2 linked regions of the Tistrella bauzanensis genome follow. The protein of the gene in region 1 interacts with the protein of each later gene in a pairwise test. Links are inferred from orthologs where the notes say so. Each region holds a gene or a part of one and is shown in the gene's direction. Other genes may lie near its edges.

Region 1 (3,490 bases):
GCATCATACCGTCTCCGGTTCAGTCCGTCCGCATCATGGTGACCCATGAGGGGGAATGGGGCGAGTGATGGGAATTGAACCCACGGCCTCCAGAGCCACAATCTGGCGCTCTAACCAACTGAGCTACACCCGCCACCGAAGTGCCGCTTCTCTAATATGCCGCGGCCCTGCCGGTCAAGGGCTTTATGCGCCGACAGCCGCAGTTTGCACATCGGCGCGGGTGAAGCCACCGGCGGCAAAGAACCGCTCCAGACGGCCAACGGCCTCTTCCAGCACGCTTTCCCGCTTGCAGAAGCAGAAGCGGACGAAGTTGCGGATATCGCCCGCCTGATAGAAGGCACTGAACGGCAGGCAGGTGACGCCGGCCTCGATCGTCAGTCGGCGGCTGAACTCGGCATCGTCCATCTCGCCGACCAGCGGCCGGATATCGGCGCCGATGAAATAGGTGCCGTCCGCCTTCAGCACATCGAAGCCCACCCGGCGCAGGCCATCGGACAGAAGATCGCGCTTGGCGGCCAGGCCGGCGGCCAGATCGTCGAAATAGCTGCGATCCATCGACAGCCCGTGCGCCACCGCCTGCTGCAGGTTCGGCGGCGTGGTGAAGGTGAGAAACTGGTGTGCCCGACCGAGCGCCGCCGCGATCGGCGCATCCGCCACCAGATAGCCGACCTTCCAGCCGGTCAGCGAAAAGGTCTTGCCGGCCGAGCCAATGCGGACTGTGCGCTCCCGCATCCCCGGCAGGGTCATCAGCGGCGTGTGCCGGCGGCCGTCGAACACCAGATGCTCATGCACCTCGTCGCAGACCGCGATCGCGTCATGCGCCTTCACAAGATCGGCGATGAAGGCCAGATCGTCATCGCTGAACACCTTGCCGGTCGGATTCATCGGCGAATTCATCACCAGCATACGGGTCTTGGGGCCGAATGCCGCCGCCAGCGCCGCGCGCGGCAGATCCCATAACGGCGGCTCCACCCGCACCAGCCGCGGCACAGCGCCAGCCAGCTGAACGATCGGCAGATAGCTGTCATAAAGCGGCTCGATCAGCACCACCTCGTCGCCGGGATTGAGCAGGCCCAGCAGGGCGGCGGCCAACGCCTCGGTGGCCCCCGAGGTGATGATCACCTCGCGCATCGGATCGACATCCATGCCATAGAAGCGGCGGTCATGGGCCGCCACCGCACGGCGCAGCTCCGGAATACCGGCCATCGGCGGGTATTGGTTATAGCCGTTCATCAATCCCTCGGCCGCGATGCGGCGGACCTCTTCCGGCCCCTCCCAATCGGGGAAGCCCTGCCCCAGATTGACGGCGCCGTGTTCCTGCGCCAACGCGCTCATCACGGTGAAGATGGTTGTGCCATAGCCTGAGAGGATCTGATTGGCGAACTGCACGGTGTTTTCCTGCTGAAGCCCGAACCCGATATATTTCAATCGCCGGTTGGATTGACGAAAGCCTGAAGTCGCAGGATCGCAGAAGCCACCGGGGGCGACAAGGGCGCTGCACAGATGCTGGCACCCCTGCCTGTGATTTAGGCAGTCTGTGCCTGTCTTTTAGCCACCAATCCTGCTAGTCTCGGCCTGCATTCAGGGCATTTGAGGCATTGTCCATGATGTACCAGAGACTTGGACAAACTGGCACGCTCCGTGCAAACGATTGTCGGTGTGGGTGGTGCGCGCCACCTGCCGGTGACGGCACGGCGCGACCGCGCGCAACCGACACCCCCGCCCCGGACCTTGACGCCCGGTTCATGACGACGCGATCATGACCACGGCCGGCCCGGTTGTTCCGGCCCATGCGCGCGACTGACGAGAGTAGCCGCCGAGATGAAGAAAATCGAAGCCATCATCAAGCCGTTCAAGCTCGACGAGGTGAAGGAGGCGCTGCACGAGATCGGCCTTCAGGGCATGACCGTGACCGAGGCCAAGGGCTTCGGGCGCCAGAAGGGTCACACCGAGCTGTACCGTGGCGCCGAATATGTCGTCGATTTTCTCCCGAAGGTGAAGATCGAGATCGTGGTCGGCGATGCGCAGGTCGAGCGGGCGATCGAGGCCATCCAGCAGGCTGCCCATACCGGCCGGATCGGCGACGGCAAGATCTTTGTCACCCCGGTCGAGGATGCGATCCGCATCCGCACGGGTGAGCGCGGCAACGACGCGCTCTGACCCCCGCGTCACCTGACGGCCGGGCCAGCTTCCGCCATCACCGTCGCGGATGAAGCCATCACCGTCGCGGATGAAGCCATCACCGTCGCGGATGAAGCCATCACCGTCGCGGATGAAGCCATCACCGTCGCGGATGAAGCCATCACCGTCGCGGATGAAGCCATCACCGTCGCGGATGAAGCCATCACCGTCGNATTTACCTGCACCGCAGACAAACGGTGCCCTATGCTTGAGTTCTCGGCCTGCCCCCGCAGACGCCTGACGGCGGGCCGAACGGTTGGTGTGTCCTTGTGCCGTCTCGTTTCAGAGAGTGCCCGGGACCACCGCAGTCCAGCCAAGCCATGCAACAGGCAGGATAGAAAATGTCGGACGCGAAGACTGTCCTTGAACAGATCAAAGAAAACGAAATCAAGTTTGTCGATTTCCGTTTCACCGACCCGCGCGGTAAGTGGCAGCACACCACTTATTATGCCGAGGCGGTGGACGAGGGCACCTTCGCCGACGGCGTGATGTTCGACGGTTCGTCGATCTCGGGCTGGAAGGCGATCAACGAGTCGGACATGATCCTGATGCCCGACTGCTCGACCGTGTTCATCGACCCCTTTGCAGCACAGCCGACCCTGGTCGTGACCTGCGACGTGCTGGAGCCGTCGACCGGCCAGGGCTATGATCGCGATCCGCGCTCGACCGCGCTGCGTGCCGAAGCCTATCTGAAGTATACCGGCGTGGGCGACACCGCCTATTTCGGTCCCGAACTGGAGTTCTTCCTGTTCGACGATGTCCGCTTCAAGGTCGGCATGTTCGGCGCCTCTTACGAGGTCGACGAGCTGGAGCTGCCCTCGAACAGCGGCCGCAGCTATGACGAGGGCAATACCGGCCATCGTCCGAAGGTCAAGGGCGGCTATTTCCCGGTGCCGCCGGTGGACAGCGCAGCCGACATTCGTGGCGAGATGCTGGAGCAGCTGAAGGCCGTGGGCATGACCCCGGTGCTGCACCATCATGAGGTCGCCCCCGCACAGCACGAGCTGGGCACGGGCTTCGGCACTCTGACGGCAACCGCCGATGGCGTGCAGAAGTACAAGTATGTGGTCCACAACGTCGCCCATGCCTTCGGCAAGACCGTGACCTTCATGCCGAAGCCGGTCTCGGGCGACAACGGCTCGGGCATGCACACCCACCAGTCGATCTGGCGGGATGGCAAGCCCCTCTTCGCCGGGTCGGGCTATGCCGACCTGTCGGAAATGTGCCTCTATTACATCGGCGGCATCATCAAGCATGCGAAGGCGCTGAATGCCTTCACCAACCCGTCGACCAACAGCTACAAGCGCCT
Region 2 (16,767 bases), on another replicon or contig:
AAGATGCGCCTGGGGTGGGACGAGGGCAGCCTGACGGCCCCGGACCTGGCTGCACGGCTTGAACAGGCCGGCGCGCGGCTGATCACCGTGCATGGCCGCACGCGCGCCCAGCTCTATCGCGGTGCCGCCGATCCGGCCGGCATCGCCGCCGTCCGCCGGCGTGTCCGGATACCGTTGATCGCCAATGGCGACGTGATCTGTACCGCCGATGCCCGGCGGCTGCTGATGCAGACCGGCGCCGACGGCGTGATGGTGGCCCGCGCGACCATGGGCCGGCCCTGGTTGCCGGCGCAGATCATGGCCGGGCTCAGCGGCATGGATGACGATGCGGTGGTGCCCGATACTGCCGGCATCTGGGCCCTGGCCCGTGATCATTTCGACCTGGCGCTGACGCATTATGGAGAACAGAAGGGCCGGCGGGTGATCCGCAAGCATCTCGATGCCTATGCGACATCGGCCGGTGCCGGGCGGATCGTGCGCGATGCCCTGGTCCGAACCGATGATGCCGGCGCCGTGCGCGACCGGCTGGCGGCATTGGCCGACGGACCGGTGGGCCCGGCCGATCTCGCCCGCATGTTTGGAGCGGCCGCATGACCGAGCGCCGTCGGGCTGTCACACCCGCAGATGATCGACCAACCCCCGACCCCGCCGCCATGGCCGCCGCACCCATGGAGACCGCCCGTGACCGCAATGGCCAGGACGGACCGGCGGAGGAGGGCCTGTCCACGCCAGCCGGAGAGGCCGACGGCCTGTCCGCCCCCCCCCGCCAGCGCATGTGGAAAGGTCTGGCCCAGACCATGGCTCTGACCAGTTTCGGCCGGAAGCGCCGGCCATCGAAATCGCCGGTTCCCGGCGATGCCATCCTCGACGCCTTGCCCCATCCGGTTCTGGTGGTGGCGAGTGACGACCGTATCCTTTATGGCAATCCCGCGGCCGAACAGTTTTTCGGCACCGGCATCTCGGTGCTGATCGGATCGGCGCTGACCGAGTTCATCCGCTATGACAGCCCGCTGATGGAACTGATCCGCAAGGGTCTGGCGGAAGGCGTATCGGGCCTGCATGAGTATGACATCGTGATCGACGGGCCGCGCACCGGCAGCCGGCTGGTCGATGTGCAGGTGGCGCCGATCGTCGACGCCAGCACGGCCGGTCCGGCGGTGCTGCTGTCGCTGATCGAACGCTCCATGGCCCACAAGATCGACCGCCAGTTGACCCATCGCGGCGCCGCGCGCTCGATCACCGGCATGGCCATGGCGCTGGCCCACGAGATCAAGAACCCGCTATCGGGTATCCGGGGCGCCGCACAGCTGCTGGAATACAATGTTCCGGAAGGCGACCGGATGCTGACTCAGCTGATCTGCAAGGAAGCCGACCGGATCGTGAACCTGATCGGCCGCATGGAACAGTTCTCGGACGGCCGGCCGATCGAACGCGAACCGGTGAACATCCATGTGGTTCTGGAACATGTCCGCCGGCTGGCGCAGAACGGCTTCGCCAGCCATGTCCGGTTCATCGAGCATTACGACCCGTCCCTGCCGCCGGTGTTCGGCCACCACGACATGCTGGTGCAGATCTTTCTGAATCTGGTGAAGAATGCCGCCGAGGCAGTGCCGGAGGAGGGTGGCGAGATCACCATGACCACCGCCTTCCAGCACGGTCTGCGGGTTCAGGTGCCCGGCACCCGCGAGCGGCTGGACCTGCCGCTGGTGGTGACAGTGCAGGACAATGGCCAGGGCGTCCCCGAAGACATCCGCGCCAACCTGTTCGATCCGTTCGTGACGACAAAGCCCTCGGGCACCGGCCTTGGCCTGTCGCTGGTCGCCAAGGCGGTCAACGATCATGGCGGGGTGATCGAGGTCGACAGCCGCCCCCGGCGCACCGTGTTCAAGGTGATGCTGCCCATGTACAACTCCAAGGCCTGAAGGAACGCAGACGCGATGGAGCCCGCAACCATCCTGGTCGCCGATGACGACCGCAGCATCTGCACCGTTCTGCATCAGGCGCTGAGCCGTGCCGGCCATACGGTCCGCACCACCGGCACCGCCGCATCCTTGTGGCGGATGGTGGAAGACGGCGACGGCGATCTGGTCATCACCGATGTGGTGATGCCCGACGAGAACGCGCTGGACCTGCTGCCGCGCATCAAACGCCTGCGCCCCAATCTGCCGGTTATCGTGATGACCGCGCAGAAGACCCTGTTGACCGCCGTGAAGGCCACTGAACGCGGCGCGTTCGAATATCTGCCCAAGCCTTTCGATCTGAACGAACTTCTGCGGATCGTGCAGCGGGCGCTGAACACCCGGCGTGGCGATGCGCCGCTGCCGGCGCTGGACCCGCGCAGCCAGCCGCAGGCCGATGAGGAAATGCCGCTGGTCGGCCGCTCGCCGTCGATGCAGGAAGTCTATCGGGTCATGGCCCGGATCATGGGCACCGACCTGACGGTGATGATCACCGGCGAAAGCGGCACCGGCAAAGAACTGGTGGCGCGGGCGCTGCATGACTATGGCAAGCGCCGGGGTGGACCCTTCGTCGCCATCAACATGGCGGCGATCCCGCGTGATCTGATCGAGAGTGAGATGTTCGGTCACGAGAAGGGCGCCTTCACCGGTGCCGCCCAGCGCAAGACCGGCCGCTTCGAACAGGCCCAGGGCGGCACGCTGTTCCTGGACGAGATCGGCGACATGCCGCTGGATGCGCAGACCCGGCTGTTGCGCGTGCTGCAGGAAGGCGAGTTCACCACCGTCGGCGGCCGCACGCCGATCCGGGCCGATGTGCGGATCATCGCCGCCACCCATCGCGATCTGCGCCAGCTGATCCAGCAGGGGCTGTTCCGCGAGGATCTGTTTTATCGCCTGAACGTGGTGCCGGTGCGTCTGCCCCCGTTGCGGGAACGGCGCGAGGACATCGCCGACCTCGCCCGCCATTTCCTGAAGCTGGCCTGCGACCAGGGACTGCCGCTGAAGAGCCTGTCCGCCGATGCAGTCGAGGTTTTGAGCGCCTATCACTGGCCGGGCAATGTCCGCGAGCTGGAAAACCTGATGCGGCGTCTGGCGGCGCTGTCGGCGGAAGACGTGATCTATCGCCCCGATATCGAAGGCGAATTCGCCGAGCCGCTGCCGGCCGACGACGATCGCCGTCGGGGCGGCAGCCTGGGCGAGGCGATCGATTTCCATCTGGCGGAGTATTTCGATGCCCATGACGACGGTCTGCCACCCGCGGGGCTGTATGACCGCATCCTGCGCGAGGTCGAGCGGCCGCTGATCGAACGCACCCTGGTCGCCACCCGCGGCAATCAGATCAAGGCGGCGCAGGTGCTGGGCCTGAACCGCAACACGCTGCGCAAGAAGATCCGCGATCTGGCGATCGAGGTGACCCGCGGGGGCGAGCCAACCCGTATCGGTGGTGGTCCGTCCGGCCGATGAGCGATACCGACCGGCCAGAACCGCACCAGACAGGTCCGGAGGATCAACGACCGGACGGCGCCGCACGTCCGGTATCGCCGCCGTCATCGACTATGCGCAGCAAGGCCGATGACGCGCGCCGCGAACGCTATGCCGGTCGTATCGCCGGCAGTTTCGGCCGACGGATGACCGTGCTGTTCGCCCGTATCCGACCGGGGCGGATCTTCACCATCGCGCTGCTGGTCGCGGCACTGGCATCGGGCGTCGCGACCTATCTGGCATTGACCGGGCTGTCGTTCTTCGGCGGCAACTGGGGCAGCGAGGCCCGTGCCGATGCCAGCACGGTATTCATTCTGCTGAATGTCGATCTGGCATTGCTGCTGCTGCTGGTGGGTGTGCTGGCCCATGGGCTGATCCGACTGTGGCTGCAACGCCGCCGGCGATCGGCGGGATCACGGCTGCAATTGCGGCTGGTGACGCTGTTCGCCTTGGTGGCCGCGCTACCGGCGATCGTGGTGATGGTGTTCTCGGCGCTGTTCTTCGATTTCGGCATCCAGACCTGGTTCAACGAACGGGTGCGCACCGCGCTGAACCAGTCCAATGCCGTGGCGCGCGCCTATCTGCTTGAACATCAGCGCACGATCCGCGCCGATGTCATTGCCATGGCGGCCGATATCGATCGCGAGGCCCTGACCACCTTCGATGCATCAGGGCGGCTGCAACGGCTGCTGGAAATCCAGGCGGCGCTGCGCAATCTGCCGGAGGCCATGGTGTTTCGGGGTGATGGCCGCATCCTGGCCCGCAGTGAATTGAGCTTCAGCCTGGAATTCGCCACCGTGCCCCAGCCGCTGCTGGATCAGGCGCGGCGTGGCGATGTGGTGCTGCTGACCGATCGTCAGGACGACCGGGTGCGGGCGCTGATCCAGGTGCAGAGCCTGGGCGATGTCTTCCTGTATGTCGGCCGCTTCGTCGACAGTGCCGTGCTCGACCACATGGAGCAGGTCAACCGCGCGGTCAGCCAGTATGACGAGGCCGAAAGCCGCAGGTCCGGCATTCAGCTGACCTTCACCGGCCTGTTCGTGCTGATCGCGCTGGTTCTGCTGCTGGCGGCGGTGTGGATCGGCTTTCTGGTCGCCCGTTCGATCGCGCGGCCGATGAGCCAGCTGGTCGGTGCCGCCGAACGCGTGCGCAGCGGCGACCTGCGCGCCCAGGTGCCTGAGGGCCGCGAGGACGACGAGGTCGGCATCCTGGCCCGTGCCTTCAACCGTATGACCCGTCAGTTGGCCGCCCAGCGCGAGGCTCTGCTGGCGGCCAACCGCCAGATCGACACCCGGCGCCGGTTCACCGAGAAGGTGCTGGAAGGGGTGTCGGCGGGGGTGATCGGCCTGGATGCCGATCATCGGGTCAATCTGGCCAACCGGTCGGCGCTGTCGCTGCTTGGCCTCGATTTCGATCAGGCGGTCGACCGGCCGATGGTGGACCTGCTGCCGGCGCTGGAACCGCTGCTGGCGCGGCTGGTCGACCGCCCGGATCGGGTGGTTCAGGCGCAGATCGAAGCCGACCCGGGCGGGCGCCATCGCAATCTGATGGTGCGTCTGGCCGCCGATATCATCTCGACCCGCGACAGCGGGCCGGCCGCCCCGGTCGGCGTGGTCATCACCTTCGACGACATCACCGATCTGATGGTGGCGCAACGCACCGCCGCCTGGTCGGACGTGGCGCGCCGTATCGCTCACGAGATCAAGAACCCGCTGACCCCCATCCAACTGTCGGCCGAACGCCTGAAACGCCGCTACCTGAAAGAGATCACCTCCGATCCCGATACCTTTGTCGCCTGCACTGATACCATCATCCGTCAGGTCGGCGATATCGGCCGCATGGTGAACGAGTTCTCGTCCTTCGCCCGTATGCCCCAGCCGGTGATGACCGACGTCGATCTGGGACCGCTGGTGCGTGAATCTGTGATCACTCAACGCCTTGGCCGCCCCGAACTGGGATTCGAATTCACCCGCCCGGACGTGCCTGTCCTGGTGCGGGCAGACAGCCGGCTGTTGGGACAGGCCCTCACCAATCTTCTGGTGAATGCCGGACAGGCCGTTGATACCATTGCCGAAGCCGAAGGTGTGCCGGCGCGTGATCTGCCCCCGGAGCGGCGGCGCATCGTCGTCGCCATCGAGGCCCGCGACCGGCTGGCACAGATCACCGTCACCGATGCCGGGCGCGGTCTGCCCGAGAGCTTGAAGGGCAGGCTGACTGAGCCCTATGTCACAACGAAGGCCAAGGGAACGGGTTTGGGCCTCGCCATCGTGCGCAAGATCATGGAAGATCACGGCGGCCGCGTGTCGATCGACGACAGGCGGGACAGCGACGGACGCATTCTCGGCGCCGTCGCCACGCTTGAACTGCCTCTGGCTGCCCCGGTCTCCGTCGCCGGTGCGGTTACCCCTGAAATCCGGCCGACCCCGCCAAGCCAAGACGGTCCTATCAGCGAACCTGGTTCTACAAGGCCCTGACGCGATGCCATCGGACATTCTGATCGTCGATGACGAGGACGACATCCGGCACCTCGTCGCCGAACTGCTCCGTGATGAGGGCTATACCGCCCGCACCGCGCGCAACAGCGACGAGGCGCTGGGGGAAGTTGCCGCCCGTCTCCCCGATATGGTGCTGCTCGACATCTGGCTCGACGGCAGCCGGCTCGACGGCATGGAGATTCTGGCCGAGATCGTGCGCGAGCATCCCGGCCTGCCGGTGGTGATGTTCAGCGGCCACGGCACCATCGAGACCGCGGTGACGGCGATCCGCGACGGTGCCTATGATTTCATCGAGAAGCCGTTCAAATCGGACCGGCTGCTGCTGGTGGTCCGCAATGCGATCGAACAGGCGAAGCTGCGCCGCGAGATCGCCGACCTGAAGAAGCGCGCCGGTATCGATGCCGAACTGATCGGCGGATCGGCGGCGATCAGGCAGCTGCGCCACACGATCGAGCGGGTGGCGCCGACGAACAGCCGCGTGCTGGTCACCGGCCCCGCCGGTGCCGGCAAGGAAGTGGCGGCGCGGCGCGTACACATGCAGTCGAAGCGCGCAGAGGCGCCGTTCGTGGTGCTGAACTGCGCGATCATGACCCCCGACCGGGTCGAGGCCGAGCTGTTCGGCGCCGAACCCGGCGCGCTGGGCCCAGAGACGCCACGCAAGCTGGGCCTGTTCGAACAGGCCCATTCGGGCACGTTGTTCCTGGACGAAGTGTCGGACCTGCCGCTCGAAACCCAGGGCAAGGTGGTGCGGGCGCTGCACGAACAGCGTTTCACCCGTCTTGGCGGCGAACGGCCGATCGAGGTGGATGTGCGTGTGGTGGCGGCGACCAACCGCGACCTCGGCACCGAGATCCAGGCCGGACGGTTCCGCGAGGATCTGTTCTATCGCCTGAACGTGGTGCCGTTGCGCGTGCCCAGCCTGAAGGAACGCCGCGACGACATCCCGGATCTGGCGCGCCATTTCATGGTGCGGGCGGCCGGGCTGTCGGGTCTGCCGGCGCGCAGTCTGGGCGCCGATGCGCTGGCCGTGCTTCAGGCCGGCGAGTGGCCGGGCAATGTCAGGCAGTTGCGCAATGTCATCGAATGGCTGCTGATCATGGCACCGGGCGACGTCCAGGCCGAGATCCGGGCCGAAATGCTGCCGCCGGAACTGGGGGCAGGGGCGCCGGCCCTGGTCAATCCGTCGGAAGATGGCGAGATCATGGGCCTGCCGCTGCGCGATGCGCGCGAGGTGTTCGAGCGCAACTATCTGAAGGCACAGGTGGCGCGGTTCAACGGCAATGTGTCGCGCACGGCAAGCTTCGTCGGCATGGAACGTTCGGCCCTGCACCGCAAGCTCAAGAGCCTCGGCATCAACACCTCGTCGTAAATCCCTGTCCTGATCACAGGGTGCGGCCCCCGGAAGGCAGGCGTACATGAAGGTCATCATCTGCGGTGCCGGCCAGGTGGGCTATAACATCGCCCGGTCGCTCGCCCGTGAAGACAATGACATCACGGTCATCGACCAGTCGGAAGATCTGATCCGGAAGCTGTCGGAGAGCCTGGATATCAAGGGGCTGATCGGCTATGCCTCGCATCCGGACGTGCTGGAACAGGCCGGCGCCGCCGATGCCGACATGCTGATCGCGGTGACCGCGTCGGACGAGGTGAACATGGTCGCCTGTCAGGTGGCCCATGCCCTGTTCAACGTGCCGACCAAGATCGCGCGCGTGCGTCATCAGGGCTATCTGCAGCCGATGTGGGCCGACCTGTTCAGCCGCGAGAACCTGCCGATCGACGTGATCATCTCGCCGGAGCTGGAGGTCGCGCGCGCCATCGGCCGGCGGCTGAAGGTGCCGGGTGCCACCGACGTCATCCCATTTGCCGGCGACCGGGTCTATCTGGTCAGCCTGAAGGCCGATGCGGCCTGTCCGGTGGTCAACACGCCGCTGGCGCAGTTGACCGAGCTGTTTCCCGACCTGACCTTGCGTATCGTCGCCATCATCCGCGGCGACCGGATGATGGTGCCGACCCCGCGTGACCAGATCCTGCCCGGCGACCAGATCTATTTCGTCGCCGACCGCGAGCACGTGCCGCGGGCGATGGCGATCTTCGGCTTCGAGGAGCGCGAGGCCCGGCGGATCGTCGTGGTCGGTGGCGGCAATATCGGCCTGTTCCTGACCGTGCAGTTGGAAAAGCTGCAACCACGGCTGAACATCAAGCTGATCGAAGCCGATCGCCACCGCGCCGAGCGCATTGCCGACCGGCTGAGCCATTCGCTGGTGCTGTCGGGCAGCGGGCTGGATCCCGACCTGTTGGGTGACGCCAATATCAGCCATGCCGAAACCATCGTCACCGTCACCAATGACGATGAGTCCAACATCCTGTCGGCGCTGCTGGCCAAGCGGCTGGGCTGCAAACGGGCGATGGCGCTGGTCAACAACCCGACCTATCCGCCGCTGATCAGTTCTCTGGGTGTGGATGTGGTGATCAACCCGCGGGCCGTGACCGTCTCACGCATCCTGCAGCATGTCCGGCGCGGCCGCATTCATGCGGTCTACAGCCTGCATGATGGCGGCGGCGAGATCATTGAGGCGGATGCGCTGGAGACCTCGCCGCTGGTCGGCCGGCCGCTGCGCGACACCGCGCTGCCCCCGGGCGTGATCATCGGTGCCGTGGTTCGCGACGGCAAGGTGATGGCGCCGGATGGCGACACCATCATCAAGGTGCGCGACCGCATCGTGCTGTTCGCCCTGGCCGACAGCATCCGCAAGGTGGAGAAGCTGTTCTCGGTGCGGTTGGAATTCTTCTGAGCCCGGCCGGGCCGCCCGGACCCAGGCCCCCAATGCCATGAACCGACATCAGGAGCATCGCGCATGACCGCGATCGACGACGCCACGGCCTTCGCCCGGCTGCCGCTGCCGGCTGCCGTGCTGTTCGACTGGGATCACACCCTGGTCGACGCCTGGGGCGCGATTCTGGCGGCCTATAACGACGTGATGATCGCCTTTGGTCAGCCACCGGTGCTGACGCCGGAAGAGGGCCGGCTGCGCATCCGACGGTCGATGCGCGACACCTTTCCCGATCTGTTCGGCGATCGCTGGCAGGAAGCGGCCTTGTATTTCAAATCGGCCTATGCCGCGCGCCATCTGGATCTGCTGACCGCCATGGACGGTGCCGCCGATCTGCTGGACCTGCTGGCACGGGCCGGGGTGCCGGTCGGCGTGGTCAGCAACAAGCAGGGGCCATTCCTGCGTGCGGAAGCCGGGCATCTGGGCTGGACCAGCCGCTTCACGGCACTGGTGGGGGCGGGCGATGCCGCGCGGGACAAGCCCGATGCGGCACCGGTTGCCATGGCCCTGGCGCCGATGGCGGTCGCGGCCGGGCCGGATGTGTGGTTCGTGGGCGATGCGCTGGTGGATATGGACTGTGCCACGGCCGCCGGCTGCACCGGCATTCTGCTGGTCCATGATGGCGCGAGCCTCGATGACGGGGCGCTTGCCCGCGCATCGATCAGGGTTGTCGATTGCCGCCACCTGCATGACCTTGTAACTTCGGCGATGGGTCTTACCTGATCGGTCGGTCCGATATGGCAAGGCCCGGGCCGGCGTGTGATGGCACGCGGTAACTGGACGGGGGACGTCCGGCACCGGCTCGACAAAGATCCCGGCTAAGGCCCAGAAAGCGGCCGCGGCGGCCGGGAGATAGATCAAACTCGCCGCATGATAACAAGAAGGGGTGCCTCCATGGCGTCTGAGAAGAACCAGAATCTCCAGGATGTGTTTCTGAATTACATCCGGAAGAACAAGACTCCCGTGACCGTCTTCCTGGTCAATGGTGTCAAGCTTCAGGGTGTTGTGACCTGGTTCGACAACTTCTCCGTGCTTTTGCGGAGGGACGGGCACAGTCAGCTCGTCTATAAGCATGCGATCTCGACCGTGATGCCGACTGTACCGGTGCAGTTGTTCGACCCCCAGGCCCAGGGCGAACGTGACAAGGAGCACGGGGACCACTGACCCGGCCGCAGACAGCGCCACCGTTGCTGGCGGCGGTGGCGCCCTCCGGCTGGTCGACCAATATCTAACAGACTGGGGCCGCCGCGGTATCGCTGGCGGCCTTTCCTGATGACATCGACGTCTGATGACATCAACCTTGAGCGACGTTCTGTCGCGATCACGCCTTGCGCATGGCGCATGAAGGAGCGGCTTGTCCGACGATCAGATCAAATTGAGAACCGGTGACGACGGTATGGGCGATGGACCGGCCCGGGCACTGGTGCTCCAACCGGACATCAAGCAACAACGCCGCAGCCGTGGCCCGGCGCCGGCTGCCGCTCTGGTGGATGACGATCCCGACGCGATCCGCGGCATGCGTGCGCGACTGGACGAGGGCATGGCCCTGACCACGGCCCTTGGGCTTGAGGTCGCCGAGGGCGTCGTGGTGTCGGTGGCGCGGGCGCGCCCGGCCACCTTGTTCGGCTCCGGTAAGGTCGACGAGATCAAGGCACAGCTTGAGGCCGCCCCGGTCGATCTGGTGGTGATCAACCGGCCGCTGACACCGATCCAGCAGCGCAATCTTGAAAAGGCCTGGAACGTCAAGGTCATCGACCGGATCTGGCTGATCCTGGAAATCTTCGCCGATCGGGCACGGACCCGGGAAGGCCGGCTTCAGGTGGAGCTGGCGCGGCTCGGATATCAGCGCAGCCGTCTGGTGCGCAGCTGGACCCATCTTGAACGCCAGCGCGGTGGCCGCGGCTTCCTGGCCGGCCCCGGTGAAAGCCAGATCGAGACCGACCGCCGGATCATCGACGACAAGGTCGCGAAGCTGAAGCTGCAACTGATCGAGGTGGTCCGTACCCGTGAACTGCACCGAAAGAACCGCCGTGAGGTGCCCTATCCGGTGGTGGCGCTGGTCGGTTATACCAATGCCGGCAAGTCGACCCTGTTCAACCGGGTGACCGGTGCGGCGGTGGTCGCCAAGGATATGCTGTTCGCGACCCTGGATCCGACCATGCGGGCCCTGGAACTGCCCTCAGGCCGCAGGATCATCCTGTCCGACACGGTGGGCTTCGTATCCGAATTGCCGACCGGCCTGATCGCCGCCTTCCGCGCGACGCTGGAAGAGGTGAAGGAAGCGGCGCTGATCATCCATGTCCGCGACATCGCCGACCCCGATACCGCGGCCCAGCGCCGCGACGTGCTTCAGGTGCTGGGCGAGCTGGGCCTGGGACATCGCCTGCCGCATGACGTTCTGGAATTCCGCAACAAGCTGGACCTGCTCGATGGCGATGCACGCGATCAGGTTCTGAACGAAGCGGCGCGTGCCGACGACGCGGTCGCAGGATCGTCGATGACCGGCGAGGGGCTCGACGGGCTGCTGCGCGCCATCGATGCAAGGCTCGCGGTCGGCGACGAACTGGCCGATTTCGACGTGCCGCACAGCGATGGCCAGGCGCTGGCCTGGCTCTATGCCCATGGCGAAGTGGCGGCACGCGCGGATGACGAGGCGGCAGCCCATGTCTCGGTCCGCCTGAAACCCCAGGACATCTCCCGCTTTCAGGCCCGCTGGCCCCATCTTTCCGCGCCGGATTCCGACACATGATTTTTTTCGGCCGGCCGGTGATTTTTTTCGGCCGGCCGTCCTTGAACGAATTGCTAGCACTCTTACCTGAGGAGTGCTAAACAGCCCGCGTGATGCTGGCGATAACCGCATCCCCGCGGGCCGGCACATCCTCAGAGAACCGCTCAGACTGGAGAGATTACCCATGGCGATTCGTCCGCTGCATGATCGCGTCGTTGTGCGCCCGATCGAGCAGGAGCAGAAGACGGCCGGCGGCATCATTATCCCCGACACCGCCAAGGAGAAGCCGCAGCAGGGCGAAGTTGTTGCGGTGGGCAATGGCACCCGCGGCGACGACGGCAAGCTGGTGGCGCTCGACGTGAAGGTCGGCGATCGCGTGCTTTACGGCAAGTGGTCGGGCACCGAGGTGAAGGTCGATGGCCAGGACGTTCTGATCCTGAAGGAGCAGGACATTTTCGGCGTGATCGAGGGCTGATCCCTCTCAACGGCCGCATCTCTGGCCCCGGGTGACCGGGGCCAATGACGATCTTCAGGGATGCCGCGCCCATACGGGTGCGCCCCTGTCACAATTCGAGCTTTCGAGGAACGAACATGGCTGCCAAGGAAATCAAGTTTGGTAATGACGCCCGCGTCAAGATTCAGCGCGGTGTCGACGCCCTTGCCAATGCCGTGAAGGTGACGCTGGGCCCCAAGGGCCGCAACGTCGTGATCGAGAAGTCCTTCGGTGCGCCACGCATCACCAAGGACGGCGTCTCGGTCGCCAAGGAAATCGAGCTGTCGGACAAGTTCGAGAACATGGGCGCCCAGCTCGTTCGCGAAGTTGCCTCGCGCACGGCCGACAATGCCGGTGACGGCACCACCACCGCCACCGTCCTCGCCCAGGCGATCTTCAACGAGGGCCTCAAGTCGGTTGCCGCCGGCATGAACCCGATGGATCTGAAGCGCGGCATCGATCAGGCGGTGATCAAGGTCGTCGAGACCCTGAAGACCCGGTCGAGCCCGATCAACACCTCGGACGAGATTTCGCAGGTCGGCACGATTTCGGCCAATGGCGAGCGTGAGATCGGCGAGATGATCGCCGAGGCCATGCAGAAGGTTGGCAAGGAAGGCGTCATCACGGTCGAGGAGGCGAAGAGCCTGCTGACCGAGCTGGACGTGGTCGAGGGCATGCAGTTCGATCGCGGCTATGTCTCGCCGTATTTCGTCACCAATGCCGAGAAGATGGAAGCCGAGCTTGAGAGCCCGCTGATCCTTCTCTACGAGAAGAAGCTGTCGAGCCTCCAGCCGATGCTGCCGGTGCTTGAGTCGGTGGTTCAGCAGAACCGCCCGCTGCTGATCATCGCCGAGGACGTCGAAGGCGAGGCCATGGCCACCTTGGTGGTCAACAAGCTGCGCGGCGGCCTGCGCGTCGCGGCCGTCAAGGCCCCCGGCTTCGGCGATCGCCGCAAGGCCATGCTGCAGGACATCGCGATCCTGACCGGCGGCCAGGTGATCTCGGAAGATCTGGGCATCAAGCTTGAGACTGTCACCATCGACATGCTCGGCACCGCCAAGATGGTCCGCATCACCAAGGACGACACCACCATCGTCGACGGTGCGGGCGAGAAGGACGAGATCCAGGGCCGCGTGGCGCAGATCAAGGCGCAGATCGAGGAGACCACCTCGGACTACGACCGTGAGAAGCTCCAGGAGCGTCTGGCGAAGCTGGCCGGCGGCGTCGCGGTGATCCGCGTCGGTGGCGCCAGCGAGACCGAGGTGAAGGAGCGCAAGGACCGCGTCGACGACGCGCTGCATGCAACCCGCGCCGCGGTCGAAGAGGGCATCGTTCCCGGCGGCGGTACCGCGCTGCTGTATGCCATCTCGGCGCTCGAAGGCCTGGCTGGCGCCAATGCCGACCAGACCACCGGCATCGACATCGTCCGCCGTGCGCTGAGCCGTCCGGTTCGCCAGATCGCCGACAATGCCGGCGTCGATGGCGCGGTGATCGCCGGCAAGCTGCTGGAGAGCACCGACACCAACTGGGGCTTCGACGCCCAGAAGGGCGAGTATACCGACCTGGTGAAGGCCGGCATCATCGACCCGGTGAAGGTTGTCCGCAGCGCCCTGCAGGACGCTGCATCGGTTGTCGGTCTGCTGATCACCACCGAGGCGATGATCGCCGAGAAGCCCGAGAAGAAGGACTCCGCTCCGGCCGGTGGCATGGGCGGCATGGGTGGCATGGGCGGCATGGATTTCTGATCCAGCCAAACCCGGTCCACCCTGGCCGGAGCCTTCTGGTTCCGGGCAGGATACAAGATCAGGCTGCGGTCCCGGAAACGGGGCCGCAGCCTTTTCTTTTTCAGGTGCGAGCGACCATCTGCCATGCCAACGGTTCGTCGCTCCGCCGCATGCCCACGAAAAATGTCCGCCCGGCACATGCCGGGCGGACGTCTCTTCAGATGATCGTTGCCTGATGCGTCAGCCGCGCTTGATCGCGAAATTGTTGAACGCCTGCATCACCGGCATCAGTTCCAGCGTGTTGACATTCACATGCCGCGGCATCTTGGTCACCCAATGGATGACGCCGGCAATGTCGTCGGCGCTCATCGGGGTCATGCCCTCATAGACCTTCGAGGCACGGCTGTCGTCGCCCGAAAACCGCACCAGACTGAATTCGGTTTCCGCCATGCCCGGCTCGATGCAGGTGACGCGGACGTTGGAGCCCAGAAGGTCGGCGCGCAGGTTAAGCGAGAACTGATGCACGAAGGCCTTGGTGCCGCCATAGACATTGCCGCCCGGATAGGGATAGGTGCCGGCGACCGAGCCCAGATTGATGATGTGGCCGCGATCGCGCGCCACCATGCCCAGCAGCACCGCGCGGGCCATGTAGGTGACGCCCTTGATGTTGGTGTCGATCATGGTGTCCCAGTCGTCCAGATCCGCCGACTGGGCCGGGTTGAGGCCGCGGGCGAGACCGGCATTGTTGATCAGGACGTCGACGGCATCGAACGGTGCGGGCAGGGCGGCGATTGCGGTTTCCACCGCCGCACGGTCGCGGACGTCGAGGGTGACGACGTGAACCTCGCCGCCAAGCTCGGCCTTCAGCGCCTCAAGCCGCTCGGTCCGCCGCCCGATCAGGACGAGGCGATCGCCCGATGCCGCATAGGCGCGGGCGAGGGCGGCACCGAAGCCGGCAGTGGCGCCGGTGATCAGTACGGTCAGACGGTCGGTCATCAAGAAATCTCCCTGGGGGATCTGGTCGGGTGGGTGATGGTCGGGTGGTCAGGTGGCGGCATTGGTGCGAGCCTTTGCCATCTGCCACAAAGCCTCCAGCCGATCGGCATCGACTGGGGCGGATCGTTCTTGCGGATCAAGCTGTTGCTCGACAGACCGGAATCGACGCTCGAACTTGGCATTGGCCAGTCGGAGCGCATCTTCGGCATCCATGTCGAGCTTGCGGGCGAGCTGGGCGACGGTGAACAGCAGGTCGCCGACCTCTTCGCGCATCGCATCGGTCGGGCCGGCAGCCATCGCTTCGCGCAGTTCCGCGGCCTCTTCCTCGACCTTGTCGAGAATGCCGCCGGCATCGGGCCAGTCGAAGCCGATCCGGCCGGCACGCTTGCCGAGTTTGGTGGCTCGCATCAAGGCGGGCAGGGCGCGGCCGACATCGTCCATCAGGCTGGCCGGCTCTGTGGCGACGCCCTTGGCGGCGCGTTCTTCGGCCTTGATATCTTCCCAGCGCCGCTTCACCTGCGGAATGCCGGCTGCATCCGGCGCGGCATCATCGGCAAACACATGCGGATGCCGGCGGATCATCTTGGTGACGATCGCCTCGACCACGTCGGGGAATGCAAAAGCGCCGGCCTCTTCGGCCATGCGCGCGTGGAACACCACCTGAAGCAGCAGGTCGCCAAGTTCGTCGGCGAGATCGGCCATGGCGCCCCGGTCGATGGCGTCGGCGACCTCGTATGCCTCTTCGATGGTATAGGGCGCGATGGTCGAGAAATCCTGCGCCAGATCCCATGGGCATCCGGTGTTCGGATCGCGCAGCCGCGCCATTACCGCGATCAGGGCATCGATCTGGCGGCGGTTGCGGAGGAATGCGGCATCATCGGTCATGACGGGCAGGGCCTTAGGCCTTGAGCGGGTGAGGTCGGAGCGCGGGCGGCCTGGCCCCGGACGGGCACCATCCTCCGGCGCTCCTTTCTACCGCTCCCTCGCCGACCGGTCCATGATGAACCACCTCTGGCCCATGGTGTGGACCGGACGTGGCCCGGTAGATCGATGGATCAGGCCGCGTTGGCGGCGTGATCCCGCAGCTCGGCCACGATGCCGTATGAGCGCTGGCGCGCGGCCTGATCATAGACGGCGGCGTTGATCATGACTTCATTGGCGCCGGTGGCGTCCAGCAGGTGTTCCAGCCCGGCGGCCACCGTCTCACGGCCACCAATGACCGAGGCGCCGAGGAAACTGGCCACAGCCTCGGCCTCACGGGCTGTCCACAGTGCATCCATGCTGTCGACAGGCGGCTGCATCGGCTTCATATCATTGCGGATCAGGTTCAGAATATGCTGCTTGGCCGATGTCGAGAGATAGTCGGCCTCGGCATCGGTTTCGGCGGCGATGACATTGGTGCCGATCATCGCGTATGGCGCGTCCAGCACCTCCGATGGCTCGAAAACGTGACGATAGATCGCCAGGGCCTGCATCATATAGCGTGGCGCGAACTGGCCGGCGAAGGCAAATGGCAGACCAAGACGGCCGGCAAGTTCGGCGCTATAGCCGCTGGAGCCCAGCAGCCAGATCGGCACATTGGTGCCTTCGCCCGGAATCGCGCGCACGGCGTAAGGCGAGGGTGCCTCCGGCGTGCGGAGGTAATTGCGCAGCTCTGCCAGCAGCGGCTGGAAATCGTCGCCCTGAGCGGTCAGGTCACGGCGCAGCGCCCGTGCGGTCATGCCGTCGGTACCCGGCGCCCGGCCAAGCCCCAGATCGATGCGGCCGGGATACAGCGTCTCAAGCGTGCCGAACTGCTCGGCCACGATCAGCGGCGCGTGGTTCGGCAGCATGATGCCACCAGATCCGACTCGGATCGTCGACGTGCCGCCGGCAATATAACCGATCAGCACCGCGGTCGCCGAACTGGCGACACCGGGAATGTTGTGGTGCTCAGCAAGCCAATAGCGGGTGTAACCCAGCCGCTCGACATGGCGGGCCAGCGCCAGGCTGTCGGTGAAGGACTGGGCGATGGTCTGTCCGGCCCGGATCGGCGACAGGTCCAGGACGGAAATCGGGGT

Evidence for each region.
Region 2: the proteins of IEW15_RS23205 (region 1) and IEW15_RS09965 interact in binary tests that used the Escherichia coli proteins (3 or more experiments, as listed by UniProt). The link is inferred for Tistrella bauzanensis from one-to-one orthologs.

The regions. Positions count from the first base shown.
Region 1 is NZ_BMDZ01000096.1:173-3,662, forward strand. The notes cover bases 687-3,490. They hold IEW15_RS23205 (P-II family nitrogen regulator), read left to right. Parts: upstream 687-1,821; coding sequence 1,822-2,160; downstream 2,161-3,490. Other genes in these bases: IEW15_RS23200 (aminotransferase), read right to left, coding at 687-1,389; IEW15_RS23210 (hypothetical protein), read right to left, coding at 2,169-2,345; glnA (type I glutamate--ammonia ligase), read left to right, coding at 2,523-3,490. Also shown: more of IEW15_RS23200, read right to left, coding at 184-686. UniProt on the Escherichia coli protein: P-II indirectly controls the transcription of the glutamine synthetase gene (glnA). P-II prevents NR-II-catalyzed conversion of NR-I to NR-I-phosphate, the transcriptional activator of GlnA. When P-II is uridylylated to P-II-UMP, these events are reversed.
Region 2 is NZ_BMDZ01000019.1:23,505-40,271, reverse strand. Bases 1-2,847 are described here. They hold IEW15_RS09965 (two-component system sensor histidine kinase NtrB), read left to right. Parts: upstream 1-773; coding sequence 774-1,922; downstream 1,923-2,847. Other genes in these bases: ntrC (nitrogen regulation protein NR(I)), read left to right, coding at 1,938-2,847; dusB (tRNA dihydrouridine synthase DusB), read left to right, coding at 1-594. In the rest of the region: more of ntrC, read left to right, coding at 2,848-3,422; IEW15_RS09955 (sensor histidine kinase NtrY-like), read left to right, coding at 3,515-5,914; nitrogen assimilation response regulator NtrX, read left to right, coding at 5,919-7,304; Trk system potassium transporter TrkA, read left to right, coding at 7,351-8,727; IEW15_RS09940 (HAD family hydrolase), read left to right, coding at 8,791-9,489; RNA chaperone Hfq, read left to right, coding at 9,661-9,930; GTPase HflX, read left to right, coding at 10,163-11,515; co-chaperone GroES, read left to right, coding at 11,679-11,969; groL (chaperonin GroEL), read left to right, coding at 12,086-13,732; IEW15_RS09915 (SDR family NAD(P)-dependent oxidoreductase), read right to left, coding at 13,952-14,707; mazG (nucleoside triphosphate pyrophosphohydrolase), read right to left, coding at 14,756-15,592; IEW15_RS09905 (LLM class flavin-dependent oxidoreductase), read right to left, coding at 15,763-16,767.